3 regions of the Sporosarcina sp. FSL K6-5500 genome follow, and region 2 is predicted to be linked to each of the others. Evidence: riboswitches for the same ligand, from Rfam matches in the RefSeq annotation. Region 2 holds a riboswitch; each other region holds the start of a gene.
What was found. A riboswitch is a leader RNA that binds a small molecule or an ion and turns the genes downstream of it on or off. The one in region 2 is predicted to bind cobalamin.
Positions count from the first base shown of each region.

Region 1: linked by a shared signal. The riboswitch ahead of mmgD (citrate synthase) and the one ahead of MKX62_RS04825 (ABC transporter substrate-binding protein) in region 2 are both predicted to bind cobalamin.
Region 3: linked by a shared signal. The riboswitch ahead of MKX62_RS07885 (hypothetical protein) and the one ahead of MKX62_RS04825 (ABC transporter substrate-binding protein) in region 2 are both predicted to bind cobalamin.

Region 1 covers NZ_JBBOTP010000001.1:3,148,013-3,153,344, reverse strand. Annotated here, with positions in the region: gene MKX62_RS15180 (sigma 54-interacting transcriptional regulator) at 1-561, opposite strand, end outside; gene prpB (methylisocitrate lyase) at 664-1,572, opposite strand; gene MKX62_RS15170 (bifunctional 2-methylcitrate dehydratase/aconitate hydratase) at 1,591-3,027, opposite strand; gene mmgD (citrate synthase) at 3,110-4,240, opposite strand; cobalamin riboswitch at 4,481-4,678, opposite strand.
Region 2 covers NZ_JBBOTP010000001.1:1,110,668-1,115,999, reverse strand. Annotated here, with positions in the region: gene argS (arginine--tRNA ligase) at 1-328, shown strand, start outside; cobalamin riboswitch at 1,001-1,185, shown strand; gene MKX62_RS04825 (ABC transporter substrate-binding protein) at 1,305-2,270, shown strand; gene MKX62_RS04820 (FecCD family ABC transporter permease) at 2,263-3,258, shown strand; gene MKX62_RS04815 (adenosylcobinamide amidohydrolase) at 3,260-4,732, shown strand; gene cbiB (adenosylcobinamide-phosphate synthase CbiB) at 4,732-5,332, shown strand, end outside.
Region 3 covers NZ_JBBOTP010000001.1:1,705,007-1,710,338, reverse strand. Annotated here, with positions in the region: gene MKX62_RS07890 (MFS transporter) at 1-992, opposite strand, end outside; cobalamin riboswitch at 1,134-1,325, shown strand; gene MKX62_RS07885 (hypothetical protein) at 1,591-1,818, shown strand; gene MKX62_RS07880 (hypothetical protein) at 2,815-2,991, opposite strand; gene MKX62_RS07875 (translation factor GTPase family protein) at 3,112-5,052, shown strand.

The DNA of each region.
Region 1 (5,332 bases), 2.0 Mb from region 2:
TGTATTCTCAATAACATTTTCTACTGGAAGGCCAATAGCCTCCTCCTTAGTCACGCCAACATAGCGGCTATAGTTTTCATTAAACAATTGAATCACACCCGCTTCATCTACAATCGTCAATCCTTCATAAGCCGTATCAAAACATAGTGTATACCACTCGATTGTCTCCTTTGATTTTTCAAGTCGTTGAAAAAGAGCTTGATTAATCTTCAGCAGTTCTATTTGTGTGATTACTCCTTGGAGCATGCCTGTCTTCTCACATACGATATAGGTTGGACATCCATCCAATTGCTTCACGGAGAAATCTTCATTCACCGATTGGAAGACTGCACTAATAATAGAGTTAATCGGTTCATTCCAACCTATTCCACTCTTAATAGTAGCAAGGCAATCCCCTATTGTGACGACTCCGATTAGTCGTTCATGATCCACAACTGGCAGTTCCGAACAATGTCCTTCGGAGAGCAAACGTAATGTTTCTCCGATTTCAAGGTCCTTTGTCAACACTTGCGGATATTCGCTCATCCATTCTTTAACCCTATAATAATCTTCTTTTACCATTTCTCATCATCCACCTTTTGATAATGTGAAAAGGCGATGATCCATTCTCCAGCAGGCCTTACCTCCATGCCTTAAAGAACGAATCATCGCCGCTATTCAGTATTACTGCTCTTTTGTTAATACGGTCTTCGCTATTGACTCGTCCAATGCTTCAAATTCATCATAAGAAATAGTAACGTATAATTCACTTCTCGTTTGCATATCAGAAAGTGCTTGTTCTTGTGAGCCCTCATTGATGATTTTCTCAAAAACACGTTCATAGGCTTTGGCAGCAACTCTTAATGATGTGACTGGGTAAATTACCATTTGGAAACCCATTTCAGCAAATTCATCGGCGCTATAATAGGGTGTTTTTCCAAACTCAGTCATGTTTGCAAGCAAAGGAACCGAAATCTCTTTGGCAAACAGTCTGAATTCCTCTTCTGATTGAAGAGCTTCCGGGAAAATAGCATCCGCACCCGCTTCCACATATGCCTTCGCTCTATCAATCGCTTGCTCTAAACCTTCCACTGCGCGCGCATCTGTTCTCGCAACAATAAGAAGTGTCGGTGCAACCTGTTTCAACACTACTATTTTCTGCACCATTTCTTCAGTAGAAACCAAGTTCTTTCCATTCAAATGGCCACATTTCTTAGGTAACTGTTGGTCCTCTAATTGTACTGCTGCGACATTCGCTTCTACCATTTCACGGGCTGTCCTTGCTACATTCAATACACCACCAAAACCTGTATCTATATCAACAAGCAGCGGTAAATCGGTAGCACGCACTATATCCCTTGCTCGCTCCGCAACTTCAGTTGACGTCACAATCCCTAAGTCTGGTAAACCACGACTAGCCGTATAGGCGGCCCCCGATAAATAGAGTGCAGAAAATCCGGCATCTCGTGCAATAAGCCCTGCCATCGCATCATGCGCACCAGGGATTTGAACGATTCCTGATGCATGCATGATTGAATGGAATTTCTTAGCTAATGTCTCTTGTGATGATTGTTGATCAACAATCCACGCCATTGTCATTTCCCTCCTCTCTTAAAGCAAAAATAAGTCGACAAATTCTTTGACGTTCATCTGTTCTAACTTACTTTGGCTTTCGCACGCCACTTCTATTTCTGTTCGCTTCTTTTCAGGGTAATGAGTCATCAATGTAGCCGAAAATTTCTCGCGTATTTGAGGAATAGCTTCCTCTCTTCTAAAGCGATGACCAAGCGGATACTCACTTACAACTTTCTCTGTTGTGGAACCGTCTTTAAATGTAACTTGAACAGCATTGGCGATCGAGCGCTTGCTCGGATCGAGATAATCTTTACTATACTGCTCGTCCTCTACGACAATCATTTTATTTCTTAATTGATCGATTCGTGAGTCATTTGCCACGTCATCTTCATAATGATCTGCAACAACATCGCCATATAGTAAACCAAGTGCCGTAATGTATTGGATGCAATGGTCACGGTCAGCGGGATTGTTAAGCGGACCTACTTTATCGATAATCCGAATAGCAGATTCATGTGTCGTGATTGTAATTTTTTCAATATCATCAAGTCGCTCCTTTATCTCCTGATGCAGGATAATGGCACATTCCGCCGCTGTTTGCGCATGGAACTCGGCTGGATACGATACTTTAAACAGTATATTCTCCATCACATAAGAGTCTAAAGGACGTGCCAGTGTTAATTCCTTTTGATTGTATAAAACATCTTGGAATCCCCACTCCGGAGCGGATAGCGCTGTCGGGTAACCCATTTCGCCTGTCATTGCCATCATCGCCAGTCGTACACCCCTACTCGTTGCATCTCCTGCTGCCCACGATTTTCGTGAACCGGTATTAGGTGCATGACGATACGTTCTAAGGCTTGCGCCATCAATCCAGGCATTTGTCAACGCATTATTTATTTCTGTACGTCCCCCGCCAAGCATTTTGGTGACGACCGCAGTTGTAGCAATTTTGACGAAATGAACATGGTCAAGTCCAACACGGTTCAAACTATTATCTAATGCCAGTACGCCTTGGATTTCATGTGCTTTAATCATCATTTCCAATACATCACGTACAACAAGTGGTTTTTTTCCTTCCGAAAGACGTAAACGGCTTAGATAATCTGCTGTAGCTAAAATGCCACCTAAATTATCGGACGGATGACCCCACTCAGCAGCTAACCATGTGTCATTATAATCGAGCCATCGTATCATGCAGCCAATATTAAATGCGCCTTGGACCAGGTCCAGTACATACGATGTACCAGGTACACGACTGCCATTTGGAACAATAGTACCCGGTACTACAGGTCCTAGTAATTTCGTACACTCCGGATAGCTTAATGCCAATATTCCACACCCGATTGTATCTATTAACACATTATGTGCTGTCTTATATGCTTCCTCGCTTGTAATTTCTTTATTTAAAACATAGTCCGTAATTTCCTCTATCAGTGTGTCCATTGTCATTTGTTCTTTCAATTTCAACATCTAACTCTTCCTTTCCGCTTTCAATTTGTTTAGAATAGTACTAAGTGATGCCTAGTGTATCGCTGTTGTGGTGAACGGCCAGTTACAACTCCCCAGTTGAATGATTGCTGTGTCGTTCGCCTATATAATGAACCCTTGGACGGTATAAACGATTATTTTCATGTTGTTCAATAACATGCGCACACAATCCTACTGTTCTCGAACCAAAAAAGATTGGTGTGTATAATGGGATTGGAATGCCCAGCATCCAATATACCGGTGCCGCGTAATAATCTAGATTTGGATAAAGTCCTTTCTCTCTCTCCATTATGGTTTCTCCCGCCTCACACATTCGGTAAAGGAGATCGTCACCCTTTAGCGCACATAACTCCTTTAAAGCATCCTTCATTACCAAGGCCCTTGGATCCATCTTTTTCATATAGACTCGATGACCAAACCCCATAATTTTCTCTTTATCACGTAAACGCTTTTCTAATAACAATTCAAATGCGTCAACAGAACCAGCCTCTAAAAGCATATTCATGACTGCTTCATTCGCTCCTCCATGTAAATAGCCCTTTAAAGAAGCAACCGCTCCAGTCAATGCACCATATAAATCCGAAAACGTCGAGGCAATTACCCTTGCGGTGAAGGTGGAATTTGGCATTTCGTGCTCGCTATAAAGTAGTAGCGACTGGTCAAAAATAGATTCTTCCAACTCTGTCGGTTTCCTCCCCGTAATCATATAAAGGAAATTAGCACTGTATGACAATTCTTTCAACGGGTGAATTTGTTCCTCTTCCTGTAAAATGTGAAAGCTGTTCGCAATTATTTCTGGAATTTTGCCAAGTAACTCGTAAGCTCTTTTTTTATTGATAGCTAGAGTGTGCTGATCAATTTCCTTATCATAGCCCGCTAAAGCAGATATCCCAGTTCGCAATGCGTCCATTGGATGTGTCTCTTTAGGCAATGCTTGCAAAATCTTTGTGACACCTTCTGGCACACCATGCTCTTTTTTCAATTTATCTGCCACATCTGCTTTTTCAGTATCAGACGGCAAGGTATTTTCCATTAGCAAGTGGACAATATCAAGATACCCTTTTGTTTTTGAAAGCTCGATTAAATCGTATCCTTTGATAATAATCTGACCCAATTCCGTATCGAGCAGCGAAATGGATGTTTCAGTGGCGATCACGCCTTCAAGTCCTGGTAAAAATGTAAGTGTATTCGTCAAACTATTTTCCCCCAATCTGAATGGTTATGACTCTGAGATTTGTAAACGCTTTCACTTCACCAAAAATTATCCTATTTGTATCTGTTCGCAGCGCTTCCCCTTATTTCTGACCATAAAAAAAACAACTTCATAAGAGAAGTTGTTAAAGAGCGCTAGAATCCCAACTAAAAGAAAGCTGCCTGTTAAAAATAGGCATAGCTCATCCGCGCGTCCTTAACACCCCCTATCCTCGTAGGTCAACATGTGTTATAAAAAGAGGCAGGTCTCCTGGCTAATGATCATTGCTATTCGTACCTTCCCACTTTTTTTAAAAAGCAGTGGTTTAAACGAAATCGCTCCCATTTACAGTTGCGGGACAGCGTCGGATTCTCACCGAACTTCCCTTTTAAGCAGACCAATACGTCAGTATTAATCCGCACCTATTTTTACACATATTCAATTATCGAAATATCCCCTTGACTATAACACAAACTTTTAAATATTCCAATTCTTTATTCATATCTAATTTCTATTGTTTCAGAGAGGCATTAAGTATACCGACTTCAAGAATGCGTAAACAATAATTGGATACTCTTTTCATTTATCATCACTTATCATTACTATTACATAAATGGGAAACGGGTATTCAATCCCCATTTACACACTATATATGTTGAATTAAAGAATTCCATTGAACCGCTACGGCGATCCCTGTTAAGGCGCCTTCGCTCAGTATATATACCGGATTCAACATATATAATTATAGTCAAGAAATCCGCAATCTAGGTTGCAGATTTCATCGCAGATAATGAAAAGCTCTTTCTCACATAGACCATCTAGCGAAGGCGCTACTTCGTGGTAGCCGGAGCGATAAGACTAAGGAGGGATGCAGTTCAATCCCTCCCATGTGGTCTTCTTTCTGGCTTATCGCGGGAGGCATCCACAAAGCGTCGAAGCGGTATTAGCGGGAATCCTAAACCATTCCAAGTACTAATGCTTTTTCAGTGACCTCCCAAAAGCCCTTGTAAAGCGCATAGAGAGTGTAAAATATCTTGTGTAAATGAATAAATACAAAAAGGAAGACCTTTTCTTGGTAGAATTAAGTCACCACAA
Region 2 (5,332 bases):
CTTGCGCCAAGCTGATGAAAATGGCATGGCTGTATCTGTGGATAATGTTTCTTTATTGCAAGCTGAAAAAGAGTTGGAATTACTGAAGAAAATCGGTGACTTCCCGCAAGTAATCAGTGATGCAGCGAGAATCCGTTCACCACACCGCGTTGCAACATATATCCAAGAACTAGCGGCTACATTCCACAGCTTCTATAACGCAGAAAAAGTGCTGGACCCAGACAACCGCGAACTATCGGAAGCACGTCTAGCATTAATTACAATCACACGCACAACAATTGCAAATGCATTGAAACTTATTGGTGTTTCTGCTCCAGAAAAGATGTAATAAAATTGAACGCCATACTTGAGAGATTGTTATCTCTCAAGTAAGGCGTTTTTCACATGCAGATATTCTCCCTATATATGTTGAACAAATGAATACGATGCATGCTCTTTACAAGGGCTTTTGGAAGGCCGCTGAATAAGTCCAACTACCTGGAATGAATTAGAAATCCTGCTAATATCGCTTCGACGCTTTGTGGATGCCTCCCGCGATAAGCCAGAAAGAAGACCGCTTTCAGTCTTATCGCTCCGGCTACCACGAAGGCGCGCCTTCGCTGGATTGTCTATATAATAGAATGCACATTGCATTGTCGGGGAAAAGACCTGTAGCTCGTAGTATGTCTTTCTTCAATGAAATTAGTATAAAATAGTACTCACATTATAATCTCAGTCCAAACATCTCAAAATCACTTTCAATAATGTACACTCCAGCGCCGGCGCGGCAAAGGGGTAGCCGAAGCCATGAGACTGGATGCGAAGCGTCAATCCAGGCTCATGGCTAGAGGCATCCCCAAAGAGCCAAGCGATCTACAATCCACATTCCGAATTAATACTCTCTCATCATCGAGCGACACAACAGGTTCAACGGGATTCTTTAATTCAACATATCTAAATCTACAAATCTCCCTCACTATCGACACAATAAAAATTTGTAGTATACTGAAAGTTGTACAAAATACATACCAAACATAAAGGTGCCCCGCATTAAAAACGGGGTTAAAAGGGAAGTCGGTTCAATGCCGGCGCGGTCCCGCCACTGTAAGTGTGAGTTAGTCGCAATGTGTCACTGGAAAAAGTTCCGGGAAGACGCGGCAAGCCTTGAACACGAGCCAGGAGACCTGCCTTTATGGATCACACGTACCCTACGAGGATAGGATTAGTGAAAATCGACGTCACTGTGCGTCCAGATTTTTACTCAGCTTATTCCTCCGTAGCAATTACGGGGGATTTTTATTTGGAACAAACAGGAGGAAAACAACATGAAAAAGATTTGGCAATTAGGATTAACGGCATTTTTGGCAGTATTCTTGCTCGCAGCATGTGGAACAGCTACTACACCAGATAAGCCGAAAGTAGATGGGACACCGGAAGCCGAAGTGGTTAAAGCTGAATTCCCGCTTACGTTAACGGACTCGGTTGGTAATGAAATTACCCTGGAAACTGCACCGGCAACAATCGTTTCTATGGTGCCAAGCAACACGGAAATATTGTTTGAACTAGGTCTTGGGGATGCGATTGTCGGCGTCAATGACTACGATGATTATCCAGCAGAAGCACTTGAAAAAGAGAAAATCGGCGGCCAGGATTTCAACGTCGAAAAAATCGTTTCCATGAACCCTGAAATTGTTTTTGCGCATGAATCAGGACTTGGAAAAGGCAAAGAAGGACTGCAACAAATCCGCGATGCAGGAATCCCAGTCTTTGTTGTAAAAAATGCAGCAAATTTTGAAGAAACGTACACAACGATTGAAACAATCGGTCAAGCGACTGGTAAAACAGTAGAAGCAGAAAAAATCATTACGGATATGAAAGCAAAAGTAGAAGAAGTATTGGCGAAATTAGTAACAGTCGACAATAAAAAAACAGTTTTCGTTGAAACATCGCCAGCACCAGACATTTACACACCAGGAAAAAATACATTTATGGATCAAATGCTAGAAATGATCGGTGCTGAAAATATTGCTGCTGATCAGGAAGACTGGTTTATGATAGCTCCGGAAGAAATTATTAACCGTAATCCGGATGTAATTATCGTGTTGTATGATTATATCGAAACGGCAGTTGCAGACGTTTATGCACGCCCAGGTTTCGATACGATTACGGCAATTAAAGAAAAAGCTGTTGTTCAAGTTAAAGAGAATATCACGAGCCGTACAGGCCCACGTCTTGCTGAAGGGCTTGAAGAAATAGCAAAAGCCATCTACCCTGAGGCTTTCGGTGAGTAAATCCAGCGTTGCCTACATCGTTTCCGCCGCCGCACTCGTTGTGGCGGTGTGGCTCGGTGTGTCAATCGGGTCTGTGAAAATACCGATTAGTACGTTATGGAATGCGGAGGCGGATGCAACAGCTACCAATATTTTGTGGAAGATTCGTATGCCGCGTGTCGTGCTTGCCGGACTTGTCGGCGCATCGCTCGCGATTTCGGGAGCTGCTTTCCAAGGGTTGCTGAAAAATCCTCTCGCTGATCCATACACCCTCGGAGTGTCATCCGGCGCCTCGGTCGGTGCTGTTATGACGCTCTTTTTTGGTATTTCTATCCCGTTTTTAGGTACTTATACGCTTCCTATATTCAGTATGGTTGGTGCTGCATTAACAATGTTCCTCGTTCTTGGATTTGCACGCCTCGTTGACCGAGCGATGAAAATGGAAACAATTATTTTGACTGGAATCATTTTCGGTTCGTTCCTCGGTTCTGTACTATCACTTATGATAGCGCTCACAGGGGAAGAGTTGCGTCAAATTATTGGTTGGCTACTCGGCAGTGTATCAATGCGGGGATGGAATTATATTACGATGATTTTGCCATTCGTCGTCGTAGGTTCATTCATGCTGTGGCTGAATCGCCGCGAATTAAATGCGATGTTATTTGGAGAAGAACGAGCGCATCATTTAGGTGTCAACGTCAAACGCCGTAAGTTTGCCATTCTGATTGGTGGATCCATCCTGACAGGTTCGGCAGTCGCGGTGTCCGGCACAATTGGCTTTGTTGGTCTAGTCGTTCCGCATATGACGCGGCTTCTTTGGGGATCTGATCATCGCCATCTCCTGACATTATCGTTCATGAACGGTGCAACGTTGCTCATCATTTGCGACTTAATTGCCCGGACAATCATTTCGCCGACAGAACTTCCGGTCGGTGTCATCACAGCGTTTATCGGTGCACCCGTATTTGCATTTATCTTCTATAAACAACGGAGGAAAGGAGGCATGTGAAATGTTAAAAGTCGAAAATATTTCCGGTGGTTATGGCAAAGAATCCATCGTGAAAGCAGTGACATTCAATGTCAATAAAGGCGAAGTACTCGGCATACTTGGACCCAATGGCAGTGGTAAATCCACACTTTTGAAAATTATTTCAGGCATTCTCCCGAAGGAAACGGGTTCCGTCACAATTGACGGGCAAGACGCTTCTACTTATTCACAAAAAGAATTTGCCAAAAAAGTAGCCGTCTTGCCACAACTCCATGCACATGCATTTTCCCACACTGTTCGAGAAACGGTTGAACTCGGTCGCTATCCGCACCAATCAGGACTATTTTCCTCATGGTCAGATGAAGACGAGCGCGCCGTGACCGATGCCATAACCAGTATGTCCATCACACGCTATGCTGAAAACTCGATCGAACTGCTATCAGGTGGCGAACAGCAACGCGTTTTCGTCGCACAGGCACTCGCACAGGAGGCGCCGATTTTATTACTCGATGAGCCAACGAATCACTTGGACATCGCTCACCAACAACAATTACTCGATACGATTCGTCAACAAGCAATTGACAAAGGACTCACAGTTATTTCGGTGTTTCACGATATCAATTTGGCTTCTTTATACTGCGATCGACTTCTCTTGATGGATAAAGGGCAGATTGCCAGAATAGGTGTGCCACAAGACGTAGTGATGGAAGAGGCAATCCAATCTGTTTACGGTGCGCGAATAAAATCACAGCCCCATCCTGAATTGCCAAAACCTCAAATTACACTGCTGCCGGATACCAAAGAGGAAATTAAGCTTTTCGCCGTTGTAAAAGAGGACTTTTCGTTAGCATCGGACTTTGTTGCATTACGAACAAAATACCCGTTGAAAACCATTTCCTCCGCCGTTCATAATGCTGGAATAGGCTGGTATCGGTCGTTTGTCAATCGTCATGTTGATGCTGATTATAATGTAGACGATGTCAAAGCTGAAAATACTGCCTACCTTGAACAGCAAGGTTTTCATCTGACGGATACGGTCGGTATGATGACCGCGGTCATGACGGAGCATGCTGAAGTCGAGGAATACACAGGGGATTTCGGAACGATTTTGATTGCGGTAACAGCTGGCGTCGGTAATGCTGTCGATGTCTCGCAAGCACTCACGCGTGATCAGAAACCTCGTGTCGGTACAATCAATACATGGGTTATCGTCAATGGCCAGCTACCTGATGAAGCATTTATCCAAGCAATGATAACGGCAACAGAAGCGAAAACGAAAGCGCTTCAAATGGAATCCATAACAGATCCGTTCACAGGCACAATTGCGACAGGTACATCGACGGACAGCCTGCTAGTCGCGGCAACACAACAAGGAGAATTCCTGCCGTATGCAGGTCCGATTACGCCGCTTGGAAAACTGATTGGCCACGGAGTTTATGACTGCACTGTACGGGCAATCCGTGCCTACAAAAAGGCGAAAGGGTGGACAACTTGATTCCTGCACATTTTATCGCCATCGCAATTGGTTTTCTGCTCGACAGAATTATTGGGGATCCACCGAAATGGCCGCATCCAGTCCGCTTAATTGGGACGTTCATTGCCAAATTGACTAGTGTTATGAATAAAGGTCGGTTCCGCACATTAAAAGGGGCGTCTACACTCTTCATCACAGTCGGGATTGTGTTAGGTATCGTTTTTGCTTTAGTAGGTTTTGCCTATCAATTCAATATCTATGTAGGTATTGGTGTGGAATCAATTCTGATCGCCGTCGGGCTGGCACAAAAAAGTTTGCGTGACGCTGCACTTGACGTTTACCGTCCGCTTGCTGCACAGGATTTACCTGCAGCACGAACGAAGTTGTCATGGATTGTCGGTCGCGATACCGATAAACTAAAAGAAAGTGGCATCGTACGTGGAACAGTTGAAACTGTGTCAGAAAATATTGCGGACGGCATTACATCGCCATTATTTTGGGCATTCCTTCTGGGAGCACCCGGTCTTTGGATGTACAAAGCAGTGAATACACTAGATTCGATGATTGGTTATAAAGACGAACGATATGAGAAGTTCGGTAAATTTTCTGCACGCGCGGACG
Region 3 (5,332 bases), 590 kb from region 2:
CTTGTCACTTGAATGATTACATAAAAAATCAGCAAGCTGATCATATACGTTGAGAACGCAAAGCCAATTAATGAAATGACGATGAAGAAGCTGGCCACAAAAAGAACAACATAAATCTGCCTTAGATTTTGGTGGATAGCACTTCGATTCAGAAAATGGAGTGCTGCAAAGGAAATAAGCACGACAATGAACTGAATTCCCCCCATTATCACAACTAACTTCTCAATCGTTAACGAAGATATATTTGAGACCTCCAAAAAATGAGCGATCCATAATCGGTCAAAACCTTCACTATAAAACCCAATAAATAAAGCAATGAGAAATAGCATCCTTATGATGAAGCTCGCTTTGGAATAGGAAATAATATTGCCCATATTCTCCTTCATACTTCCCAGCGTAGATATTCTTCCTTCTTTATCTAACGGTTTGAAGTTTTCTTCTTTCATAAAAATCATTAAATAGACGGCTAATCCAATCATACATAGCCCGCCGATAATGATTGGTAGGTTAATCATAAAATAGCCCATTAAAATACTGAGCGGAATAGCTATAATTTGGCCAAGATTACCGGCCTTTGCCCCTTTTATAAATGCCAGTGAAGCACGTTCCTCCCCTATTTCATCTGCAATCCAGGCTTGCTGAGAGCCGCTAGTAAAGGTATAGCCAATCCCCCATGCAATTTGAGCCACTAGCACTGTTACAAAATAGGGAAATACCCCTTCAATTAAAAAACCGATTCCTATTAATATATACCCAATTATTAAAGATAACTTCCGACTTTTCAAATCCGAAACAACCCCAGTTGGAATCTCAAAAAGAAAAACGGAAAGCTCCAAAACGGTCCCAATTAACACAAGTTGAAGCGGATCAAGCTTTACAGTTTGCACATGGTACAACAAGTTCACCGTAAATATAAATGTGAAAAATAATTGTGATAAGAAGCATGTAGAAATGTAAACTCGATATGGATCTTTTGTTTTTATTTTATTCATTTTCTATCCCCCCAGCTTGATTATAGTAAGAGGGATAGACATTTTCTTGTCCAAATTTGCGGTAATGGGCCATTAATGAACCCCTTGTTTAGCAATCGTGTTAAGTCAGACAATATGTATGTTATAGTAAAAGCACAACTGAATAACGTGTAGAAATTAGGTGCTTTTTTACGTTTGTATAAAAGCTTAAAAGGGAAGTTCGGTGAAAAACCGACGCTGTCCCGCAACTGTAAATGGGAGTACTCTTTTCAAATCCACTGTTCGTTACGAATGGGAAGGGAAAAGAACGCGATGATCATGAGCCAGGAGACCTGCCTATTTCAGTACACACCAATTCCCTACGCGGATAGGAGGTGTTAAGTGCGGCTATGATCGAGCAATTTCTTGTAAAAGCCGCCGTACGAAAGAACGTAATACAAAAGAAACATAAGAGGACTCAATACCTCTTATTTCACTGTGCAGTCAATAGTGTACTTCTGTTTACGAACCATTCGTTACGGCAACAAGCGACCATACAAATTTACGCATACTAGCATCTTCCTTACGTTTAACTAGGAAGATGCTTTTTTATTTCCATAAAAGAAAGGGATTTTAGCCAATGAAACTTGGAACAAAAGAATATTATCTGGACGCATTCAAACATGTCTTAATGACAAATCTCATCATAAGCGAATCACAATCACTGTCTTCAACCTATTCTTATTACGAAGAACAGATTGGAAAAACAACGTCTATAAACGAAGAGGTAAAAAAACTTTATTCACGTAACCTCCAAAAAGCATTCGATGAAATCAAACACGAAGTAATCGGTTCACCAGAAGATTAAGCTTAAAAAAACAACCAGTAAATAACTGAATCCAACACTATATATGTTGAACAAATGAATACGGCGTATATGCTTTACAAGGGCTTTTGAGAGGCCACTGAAAAAGCCCCAATACTTAGAGCAAATTAGAATTCCTGCCAATACCGCTTCGACGCTTTGTGGATGCCTCCCGCGATAAGCCAGAAAGGAGACCGCTTTCAGTCTTATCGCTCCGGCTACCACGAAGACGCGCCTGCGCTGGGTGGTCTATGTGAGATAACGCATTTCATTATCTGGGATGAAATCTGCAACCTGGATTGTGGATTTCTTGACTATAATTATATATGTTGAATCCGGTATATATACTGAGCGAAGGCGCCTTAACAGGGGTAGCCAACCGAACAACGAAGAGTTCGGTTTGTATAATTTCTGCGTTCTTTGCAGAAATTATACAGTTAATGCCAAGAGGTTATTCCAGATAGGTTAAAGAATACCTCATCTGGCTTATGGCGGGAGGCATCTCCTAGCGCCGTAGCGGTTCAATGGAATTCTTTATTTCAATTTATATAATATCAACTAGTAATCACCTTACAATCTCGCCATATACATCTCAAAATTACATTTCTCTCGAAAATATACAACCTAGCGAAGGCGCGGCAAAGGCATCCCCAAAGCGCCAAGCGATCTACAATCCACAACCCGAATAACAGCTCTCTCATTATTGAGCACCACAACTGATTCAATAGGATTCTTTAATTCAACATATATAGCCGCTTCTTGTACAATTACTTTGGATTGCTTTGAATTGAACGACCTCTATATGATTACCGAGATGTCTTGATGTGTAGGGATGCGACAGGATTATCTAGGAGCAATGAACTGCAATTCCTAGCCACACTTGCCCATCGGTAAAGATGTTATAAATAGTTCGCCGAAAGCGGACTGGAAATGATCCAGTGAAAAAGGCATCAAAAAAAACGTGGCAGTCATAATAGACTTTCCACGCTTTTAATGTACTTACAGTTCCTGATAATTCCTCTGATGCGTACCACCGTCTTTTACATCCGCATGATACAACGCTTTCAAAGCAAAACTCTTCTCTAAGTCAAGCTCTGCCATTATCTGTTTCAGACGTTTTGACAGCTCTTTATCATTCTTTACAAGCTGTTCCATTTTCGTTCTTGAATATTTCAAAATCTGATTCCTCCTTCACATTCAGTTTGTCTTTACAGTATAACACCTATTTAAGGTCATTCGCCCAATTCAGATTTGCTATACTACTGGTAGTAGCAAGAATCGGACAGGAGTGACATCATGTATAAAACAATTGGCATACTTGCACATGTAGATGCAGGAAAAACAACTTTTTCTGAACAACTGCTTTATCATACAAAAAGCATTAAACAAAGAGGGCGCGTGGACCATAAAGACGCCTTCCTCGATAGCCATACAATTGAGAAAGAAAGAGGTATTACGGTTTTTGCAGACCAGGCATCCATTTCCTATAACGGATCTACCTACTACATTATCGATACACCTGGACACGTCGATTTTTCTCCTGAAATGGAACGCGCTATTCAAGTAATGGATTATGCCATTATTATCATTAGCGCAAGCGATGGCGTGGAAGGTCATACGGAAACCGTGTGGCAACTGCTCCGCAAACATCAGGTACCTACATTCTTTTTCATCAATAAAACGGACCGTGAAGGAACCGACATTGCAAGTGTACTCCATGAAATTCGCACCAATCTATCGGAAGACATCTGTGACCTTACATCCTCTTTCAATGAAGGAATTATGGAAGATGAACTCATTGAATTTATCGCAGAACGTGATGAAGCACTTCTTGAGACCTATTTGGAATCAGGTTACGACAACGATTTGTGGCTTGCAACATTAAAGAAAATGATTAGCGACAATAAAATCTTCGCCCTCTCCAGCGGTTCTGCACTCAAGGACATTGGTGTCATGGCGTTTTTCGAGAAGCTCGATTTATTGACAACAACTTCTTACGATGATGATAGTGATTTCGCTGCACAGGTCTATAAAATCCGCCATGATGACAGTGGTAACAGGGTCACTTTCCTTAAATCACTAAGCGGTACGCTAAGCGTCAGGGATGGAGTGAATTACGGAGATTACACGGAGAAAGTGACACAGATACGCGTTTATAACGGTAATAAGTTCAAAGCAATCGATCATGTTCATGCCGGTGAACTGTTCGCCGTTACTGGATTAACGCAAGCGGCCATTGGTGATGGCGTTGGAGCACTAGAAGAAAAAGCGACCTTTGACATGATGCCTACCCTTAAGTCAAAAGTTATTTTCGACGCTGCCATCCATGTGAAAGAAGTACTTCGATGTTTTAACCTACTCGATGCGGAGGATCCTTCTTTGCGCGTCTTCTGGGATGAACATTTTCAAGAAATTCATGTTCACGTTATGGGCGTCATCCAGCTCGAAGTACTCCAACAAATTGTTAACGAGCGTTTTTCGATTCAAGTCTCCTTCGGTGAACCTAAAATCCTGTATAAGGAAACCATTGAAACATCCGTAACGGGTTATGGTCATTTTGAACCTTTAAGGCATTACGCGGAAGTACATCTTTTAATTGAACCAACCGAAAGGAATAGTGGCATACAGTTCGACAACGTCTGCCATGCAAACGATTTACTTATTGGTCACCAAAACGTAGTACGCGGCCATTTATTCGAACGAGAGCATCATGGGTTATTAACCGGCTCAGCTCTTACAGATGTCAAAGTAACGTTACTGACAGGACGAAGTCATAACGAGTACACATCTGGAGGTGACTTTAGAGAGGCTACTTTCCGGGCTCTGCGACAAGGTTTAGAACAAGTACCCAATACGTTGCTCGAACCCTACTACGATTTCAAAATAAAAGTGGACTTGGATAATATGGGAAGAGTGCTGTCAGACATTCAACAAGCACATGGCAGCTTTGACGCACCAGAAACAATTGGCGAAAAAGTTATTGTAAAAGGGCGTGTGCCAGTTGCTACTTTTATGAATTACAGCACCGTCTTTGCTTCATTCACCCACGGTAAAGGAACGCTTAGCCTGTTATTCGGGGGCTATGACCGCTGTCATAACCAGGAACAAGTCATTGAAGAAATCGGTTATAACAAAGAAGCGGATCCCGAATACTCATCCACTTCCATTTTCTTGACCAAAGGAAAAGGCTATTCCGTCCCGTGGGATGAAGCCGAGAAGGCAATGCATTGTTTATAAATAAAACCCATTGTCATGTCTGTTGATTAACCAAAGTAACCAGTGAGTAACGTGATCACCTACTGGGCGCTATGTGTATAGTTGACTTTGGACTGCTTTGGATAGAGTGACTTCTATACGATTACCGGGACGTCTAGATATGTAGGAATGCGACATGCAACTATTCGCAACAGGATTACTGAAAAAAGTGTGGCTAGAAGTGACGGAGTCACTTCTAGCCACACTTGCCTCACGGTAAATATGTCGTGATTAATTCGCCGAAAGCGAACCGGAAATGATC